DNA from 2 places in the Stenotrophomonas sp. STEN054 genome. Region 1 is predicted to be linked to the other one. Evidence: riboswitches for the same ligand, from Rfam matches in the RefSeq annotation. Region 1 holds a riboswitch; the other holds the start of a gene.
What was found. Region 1 has a riboswitch for glycine ahead of AC1VXD_RS07100 (trimeric intracellular cation channel family protein). Riboswitches for the same ligand answer to the same signal wherever they lie in the genome.
Positions count from the first base shown of each region.

Region 1 (3,979 bases):
GCCATCCTCGCCCTCGGCCGCCGACACCGCACGCCGCAGCATCTTCACCAGGCGCGTGTCATTGCGCAGTTCCGCGCTGTTCTTGCGCGGGCGCACTTCATCACTGGCCACCTGTTCGCCAGCAACCTGCCCGCTGGGCGCCTGCCCGGCCTCGGCCTCGACATCGGGCACGCTGGCGTGGGTCTGGCCGAGGGCTTCCAGGTAGGTGAACTTGGAGCAGGCGTTGACGAAGGGCTCGGGCGTCTTCTTCTCGCCGAAGCCATACACCTTCACGCCATCGGTCAGCAGGCGCATCACCATCGGGGTGAAGTCGGCATCGCTGGAGACGATGGCGAAACCATCCAGGTTGCGCGCGTACAGCAGGTCCATGGCATCGATGACCATGGCCATGTCCGAGGCGTTCTTGCCCTTGCTGTAGGCGAACTGCTGGATCGGGCGGATGGCGTACTCGTGCAGCACCGATTCCCAGCCCTTCAGTCGCGGGCTCTTCCAGTTGCCGTAGGCACGGCGCACGTTGGCCACGCCGTAACGGGCGACTTCGGCCAGGACTTCGTCGATCTTCGAGGCCGGCGCATTGTCGGCGTCGATCAGCAGGGCGATACGCTTTTCCGGTTCGGACATGGTTTCCTCGGTGGGCTGCAGGCTGAGCGGAGTATCACCCATGGCCACTGGCAGCCATGTGACGTGCGATGATGCAGGGCGACATCCATCCCCCTCTGGAGTACGTCGATGAGCCGCGAACCAGTCCCCCACCTGGTCATCATCGGCGGCGGTTTTGCGGGCCTCTGGGCCACCCGGGCCCTGGCCCGCGAAAAGATCAGGATCACTCTGCTCGACCGCCGCAACCACCACCTGTTCCAACCCCTGCTGTACCAGGTCGCCACCGCTGGCCTGTCCGCCCCCGACATCGCCGCGCCGCTGCGCCACATCCTCGGCCACCAGCGCAACGTGGAAGTGCGCCTGGGCGAGGTCGTCGCCATCGACAAGGCCGCCCGCCAGGTGCAGCTGGCCGACGGCAGCACCCTGGGCTACGACAGCCTGCTGCTGGCCACCGGCGCCACCCACGCCTATTTCGGCAACGACCAGTGGGCGGCCGATGCGCCGGGCCTGAAGACCCTGGACGATGCCATTGCCCTGCGCCGCAAGCTGCTGCTGGCGTTCGAGCGCGCCGAGGCCGAACCGGACCCGGCGAAGAAGGCCGCATGGCTGAGCTTCGCGGTGGTCGGCGGCGGCCCCACCGGCGTCGAACTGGCCGGCACCCTGGCCGAGATCGCCCGCCACACCCTGCGCAACGAGTTCCGCCACATCGATCCGGCCAGCGCCAAGGTGCGCCTGGTCGAGGCGGGCCCGCGCGTGCTGTCCTCGTTTCCCGAGGTGCTTTCGCTGAAGGCACGCCGGCAGCTGGAAAAGCTGGGCGTGGAAGTACTGACCGGCACCCCGGTGAGCGACATCGACAGCCTCGGCTTCAAACTGGGCGAACAGTTCGTGCCCGCACGCACCGTGGTCTGGGCCGCCGGCGTGGCCGCCTCGCCGCTGGCGCGCACGCTGGACGTACCGCTGGACCGCGCCGGCCGCGTGCAGGTGCAGCCCGACCTGACCCTGTCCGGGCACCCCGAACTGTTCGTGGCTGGTGACCTGGCCGCGGTGAACCAGGCCAACGGCAAGCCGGTGCCCGGCGTGGCGCCCGCCGCCAAGCAGATGGGCAAGTACGTGGCCGATGTCATCCGCGCGCGCCTGCATGGCAAGCCGACACCGGGGGCGTTCAAGTACGCCGACTACGGCAACCTGGCCACCATCGGCCGCATGGCCGCCATCGTGCACCTGGGCCGGCTGCAGCTGTCAGGCGTGCTGGCCTGGTGGTTCTGGCTGGCCGCGCACGTGTTCTTCCTGATCGGCTTCCGCAACCGCGTGGTGGTGCTGCTGAACTGGGCGGTGGCGTACTGGAGCTACCAGCGCAGCGCGCGCATCATTTTTGGTGATGACCAGGAAGATCGCCGGCCGAAGTGATGGCCCCTCGAACACCGCCACAGTAGATCCACGCCATGCGTGGATGAATGCCTGCGCGGGGCACATGGAAAGCATCCACGCGTGGCGTGGATCTACCGGTTCATCGGCCAAGGCCCAGGCGCCCGTCAGGCGTATCGCCAACCACCGCGCGCGTTGCCAGCTCCGGGTGCAGGGACCGTGCGACGCGCTTGCAGCCGAGCATGGGCTCGGCGTTACAGGACGGCCTCGACCGGGGCCTGCAGCCAGGCGAGCTTGCGTTCGCGCGGCTGCTGCTTGAGCTGCCATTCGGCGCGGGAGGCGGCCGAGCGGTCCGGGTATTCGCGCACGGCAAGGATGCGCAGCGGCGGCCGGGCCCGGGTGTAACGGGCGCCCTTGCCGGCCAGGTGGGCAGCGAAACGAGCCGCCACGTCGGTGCTGATGCCGGCGTAATAGGTGCCGTCCCGGCATTCGAGCAGATACAGGAACCACGGGGCGGAAGGACGGGCCATGGGGGGATTATGGCTTGCTGCACTGCAGCGGATATACTGGCGTCCGAATGCAGGAGAGAGGCGCCGCGCTGGCGCCCGCCGAAGGCGCAGGCTCCCATGATCGCTCAGGCCGGTGGGCTGGAATCCCACCAACCATGCATTCGACTCGCCGAGCTGGAGAGAGGTCACCGGGCTCGCCCGGCACGATCCGCCGAAGGGGCACGCGGTTCATCCCGCTGAACTCTCAGGCAAAAGGACAGCGGGAGCGGCACCGGTCATCGTCATCCCGTCATTGCGCAGGCAGTGGCGGTATACGCGCATGGCCGGCCCCACCGCGCCCGGAGCCTGTCCCATGCTGCTGTCCATCATCTATCTCGTTGCCATTTCCGCCGAAGCCATGACCGGCGCGCTGTCCGCCGGCCGCCGCCGCATGGACCTGTTCGGCGTGGTCATGATCGCCTGCGTCACCGCCCTCGGCGGTGGTTCGCTGCGCGACATCCTGCTCGGCCACTACCCGCTGGGCTGGGTAAAGCACCCCGAGTACCTGGGCTTCACCGTGTGCGCGGCGCTGATCGCCACCTGGGTGGCGCGCTGGATGCACCATTTCCGCCGCACCTTCCTGGTGCTCGATGGCCTGGGCCTGATCGCCTTCACCCTGATCGGCTGCTCGATCGCACGCGAGGCAGGCCATGCGATGCCAATCGTGCTGATCGCCGGCATGCTCACCGGTGCCTTCGGCGGCGTGCTGCGCGACATCCTCTGCAACGAGGTGCCGCTGATCTTCCAGAAGGAGCTGTACGCGATCATCTCGCTGCTGACCGGCGCGGTGTATCTGCTGCTGCTGCGCTGGGGCGTGGCCGATGCCACGGCGATCCTGTGCTGCCTGGGGGGTGGCTTCGCGCTGCGCCTGCTGGCGATCCATTACCGCTGGGAAATGCCCAAGTTCGTGTACCACGACGAAGTGCATTGACTGCGTCCGCCGGGCGTGGCCCGGTGCTGCCGATGACCATGCGCTGTTCGTAGCGTCGAGCTTGTACACGCATGGCGTGGATCTACTGCGTCAGTAAAGTATGACTCGACCCTGCAAAAAAACGGTATCCCCCCCCCGGCGATGTACCTGGCGCTGTCGCACTTACGCAGCGCCAGGCGCATCGCCGGTGCGGACGGGTCAGCCTCCAACTCCGACCGACCCTGATCGCGGCCGCACCCCCGCAGGCGCTGGCCGCCATCCACACACGTGCCGCACTCAGGCGGCTTCGGACACCTTTACGTCACGGCGGGCGCGCACGGCAGCGGCCAGGCGCTCCAGCACCTGCACGGTGGTGTCCCAATCAATGCAGCCATCGGTGATGCTCTGGCCGTAGACCAGCGGCTGGCCTTCGACGAGTTCCTGCCGGCCACCGACCAGATGGCTTTCCACCATCACCCCGACGATGCGCTGTTCGCCGTCTTCCAGCTGGGTGGCGATGTCCTCGATCACCTTCGGCTGGTTTTCGGGGTTCTTG
Region 1 is NZ_JBXFWG010000013.1:13,837-17,815, reverse strand. Features, by position in the region: gene AC1VXD_RS07120 (NYN domain-containing protein) at 1-621, opposite strand, end outside; gene AC1VXD_RS07115 (NAD(P)/FAD-dependent oxidoreductase) at 730-2,007, shown strand; partial or broken gene AC1VXD_RS07110 (nuclear transport factor 2 family protein) at 2,111-2,197, opposite strand; gene AC1VXD_RS07105 (GIY-YIG nuclease family protein) at 2,220-2,495, opposite strand; glycine riboswitch at 2,536-2,625, shown strand; glycine riboswitch at 2,639-2,744, shown strand; gene AC1VXD_RS07100 (trimeric intracellular cation channel family protein) at 2,827-3,444, shown strand; gene AC1VXD_RS07095 (3-deoxy-7-phosphoheptulonate synthase) at 3,721-3,979, opposite strand, start outside.

Region 2 (3,979 bases), on a different contig from region 1:
TGTCACGGTGGTCCTCACCGCGCGAGCGGTGGTAGGCGCGGATCGCCAGCAGGCCGGCGTACTCACCCTGCGCACCGGAGTTCGGCTGCAGGCTGACCGCGTCGTAGCCGGTGCATTCGACCAGCATCGCTTCCAGCGTCTCGATCAGTTCCTTGTAGCCCAGCGCCTGGTCGGCCGGCACCAGCGGATGGATCTGCGAGAACTCCGGCCAGGTCACCGGGATCATCTCGGCGGTGGCGTTGAGCTTCATGGTGCACGAGCCCAGCGGGATCATCGTGCGGTCCATCGCCAGGTCCTTGTCGGCCAGCGAACGCAGGTAGCGCAGCAACTCGTGCTCGCTGTGGTGGGTGTTGAACACCGGGTGGGTCAGGAACGCGGACTGGCGCAGCAGGGCAGGCGGCAGTTCGTCGGCGGTGCTGGCATCCAGCGCATCCACATCGGCCTGCGCACCGAACACGGCGGCCAGGGCGACGATGTCGGCGCGGGTCGCGGTCTCGTCCAGGCTGATGCCGACCGAGTCGCTGTCGATCGCGCGCAGGTTGTAACCGGCGGCGCGGGCCTTGGCGTGGATCTCAGCGGCGTGCACGCCGGTGATGTGCAGGGTGTCGAAGAAGTCGCTACCGACCTGCACGCCGGCGCTGCGCAGCGACGCGGCCAGGATCGAAGCCAGGCGGTGGGTACGGCGGGCGATGCGGGCCAGGCCTTCCGGGCCGTGGTAGACGGCGTACATCGAGGCCATCACCGCCAGCAGCACCTGCGCGGTGCAGATGTTGGAGGTCGCCTTCTCGCGGCGGATGTGCTGCTCGCGGGTCTGCAGGGTCAGGCGGTAGGCCGGCTTGCCTTCGGCATCGATGGAGACACCGATCAGGCGGCCCGGCATCGAACGCTTGTAGGCATCACGGCAGGCCATGAACGCAGCGTGCGGGCCGCCGAAACCGAACGGCACGCCGAAACGCTGGCTGTTGCCGACCACGATGTCCGCGCCCCATTCGCCGGGGGCGGCCAGCAGGGTCAGCGCCAGCAGGTCGGTGGCCACGGCCACCAGGCCGCCGCGCGCGTGCACGGCATCGACCAGCGCCTTGTAGTCGCCGACCTGGCCGAAGGTGTCCGGGTACTGCAGCAGCAGGCCGAAGGCCTCCGCTTCCATTGCTTCGGCCGGGGTGCCCACGCGCAGCACGATGCCCATCGGCTCGGCGCGGGTGCGCAGCAGTTCCAGCGTCTGCGGGTGCACGGCATCGTGCACGAAGAAGGTGTCCGACTTCGACTTGGCCGAACGCTTGGCCAGGGTCATCGCTTCAGCGGCGGCGGTGGCTTCGTCCAGCAGCGAGGCGTTGGCGATCTCCATGCCGGTCAGGTCGGCACACAGCGTCTGGAAGTTGATCAGCGCTTCCATGCGGCCCTGCGAGATTTCCGCCTGGTACGGGGTGTAGGCGGTGTACCAGGCCGGGTTTTCCAGGATGTTGCGCAGGATCACGTTCGGCGTGTGGGTACCGTAGTAGCCCTGGCCGATGAAGCTGCGCAGGACGGTGTTCTTGTCGGCGATCGCGCGGATCTTCGCCAGCGCCTGCACTTCGGTCATCGATTCCGGCAGTGCCAGCGGTGCGGGCGACTTGATCCTGGCCGGCACGATGGCATCGGTCATCGCATCCAGCGTGGCGTGGCCGACGACGTCGAGCATCTGCGCGATCTCGGCGTCGTTGGGGCCGATGTGGCGCTCGACGAACGCGGAATGATGCTCAAGCTCACGCAGGGAGGGGGTGTTCTGGGACATGGCGAAGGATCCGTCAGGAAAGGGCACACGCACGGGCACAAGCCGCCGGCTGGCGGTCTGCGGGGCGCCCCTCTGTCCTTTTGCCTGAGAGTTTAAAAGCGCGGCTGGCCGCAGCTTCGTGCCCCTTCGGCGCCGGATCGAACCGGTCTCTCCAGAGTTCTGTTACGGGTGGTATCGGGCCTGAGCGATTACGGGCGTTGCGCCTTCGGCAGCGGTGTTCCGCTTCTCCCACCATGTTGCCCGCCGATTATAGCTGGTTGCCGCGGCTGAACACGGCCCGGAGCGGGGGCAGGGGGCCTGCGGGCCTGAATGGCCGATGGCCCGGCCGTGCGTTTCGTGCAGCGGTCGATGGCATCGGCCGCAATCCCGGCCTATCATGGCCGCACTCTCGTATTCATCTGGCGCCGTCCCTGCTGCAGGGGATCGGCGCCCGCCGTGCGTGCCACGCATGGCCCAGCCGGACGCTTTGCCGATGACCCCCGCTGTTGCCCCCTCCACCCGACGCATGGCCCTGCTGCTCGCAGGCCTGGCCATGTTCGGCCCGTTCTCGATCGACACCATCTTCCCGGCCTTCCCGCAGCTGGCCCAGCGCCTGGCGGTGGACGAAGTGGCCGTGCAGCAGACCATCAGCGTGTACCTGCTGTTCTATGCGCTGATGAGCCTGGCGCACGGGCCGCTGTCCGATGCCTGGGGCCGCAAGCGGGTGATCCTCGGCGGCCTGGTGGTGTTCATCGGTGCCTCGGTCGGCTGCGCGCTGTCCACCGACCTGAGCACGCTGCTGGTGTTCCGCGCGCTGCAGGGCCTGTCGGCCGGCGTCGGCATGATCGTCGGCCGCGCGGTCATCCGCGATCTGTACCACGGCCACGATGCGCAGCGGCTGATGAGCCAGGTGTCGATGCTGTTCGGCATCGCTCCGGCCATCGCGCCGATCATCGGTGGCTGGATCCTGCTCAGTGGCGCCGGCTGGCCGCTGATCTTCTGGTTCCTGGTGGTGTTCTCGCTGCTGCTGCTGGTCTGCACCGCACGCTTCATGCCGGAAACCCACCCGGTGGCCGCTCGCGTGCCGCTGTCGCCACGTGGCCTGCTGCGTGACTACGTGCGCATCGGCTTCAACCCGCGTTTCCTGCGCCTGGCCCTGGCCGGCAGCATCAACTTCGGCGGCATCTTCCTGTACATCGCCTCGGCACCAGTGTTTGTGATGCAGCACCTGCACCTGGGCGAAGGTGGCTTCGCCTGGTTGTTCATTCCCACTATCGGCGGCATGACCACCGGTTCGTTCCTGTCCGGGCGCATGGCCGGGCGCACCACGCCCACCCGCCAGATCGGCATCGGCTTCAGCCTGTGCGCGCTGTCGGTGCTGCTCAACGTGGGCTACGTGACCCTGGCGCCGCAGTTCGCCCTGCCGTGGGCGGTGCTGCCGATCTTCCTGGGCGGCATGGGCATGGCGCTGATCTTCCCGATCCTGGCGCTGGCCGTGCTCGACATGTACCCGCACCAGCGCGGCCTGGCGTCCTCGCTGCAGGCGTTCATCCAGCTGATGATCAGCACCGTGGTGGCCGGCGTGGTGTCGCCGCTGCTGAGCGGCAGCCCGCTGCACCTGGCCCTGGGCCAGGCCGCCTTCTTCGCCGGCGGCTTCGTATTCTGGTATTGGGAACACCGCCGCGAGCGCGCAGTGCAGGCAGTGGCCACGGGCCATTGAGCAGCGCGGGCCAGTGATCGACGCGCCCGTGAAACGGCGTCGTGGCCGGGGTGCGTTATCCTTGCGCCCCCTCGTAGCGGTATCGCCCCCATGTCCACCACCTCCAAGACCCGCCGCGACCAGCGCCGCCGCCAGGAAGAAAAGGCTGCCAGCAAGGCCGCCGCGCAGGCCTCGCCGGTGGGCTCGCCTGTCGAGCCGCATGCCGAACTGCGCGATGCGCAGCGCACGCTGCTGGCCGGCGTCGTGCGCCGCGATGGCGAATGGGTGCTGGGCATGGATGGCCGCATCGCCGGCCACAGCGAGAGTGCCGCGCAGGTGCTGGCGCTGATCATGCAGGCCGGCGAACTGCACGAGCGCAAGGGCACGCCGGTGCGCCTGGTGTACTCCGATGCGCTGCGCGATGCCGCGCAGGCCGAGGCCAAGGAGAAGGGCCAGACTTTCGAGGAATACAAGGCCGAACTGGCCGCGGCGATGGCGGCGAAGAAGAACAACTGACCCGCAGTGGGTAG
Region 2 is NZ_JBXFWG010000020.1:24,053-28,031, forward strand. Features, by position in the region: gene gcvP (aminomethyl-transferring glycine dehydrogenase) at 1-1,771, opposite strand, end outside; glycine riboswitch at 1,834-1,936, opposite strand; gene AC1VXD_RS10205 (multidrug effflux MFS transporter) at 2,244-3,470, shown strand; gene AC1VXD_RS10210 (hypothetical protein) at 3,561-3,965, shown strand.
Region 2: it holds a riboswitch for glycine, as region 1 does, so the genes downstream of both, gcvP (aminomethyl-transferring glycine dehydrogenase) here and AC1VXD_RS07100 (trimeric intracellular cation channel family protein) in region 1, are expected to answer to the same signal.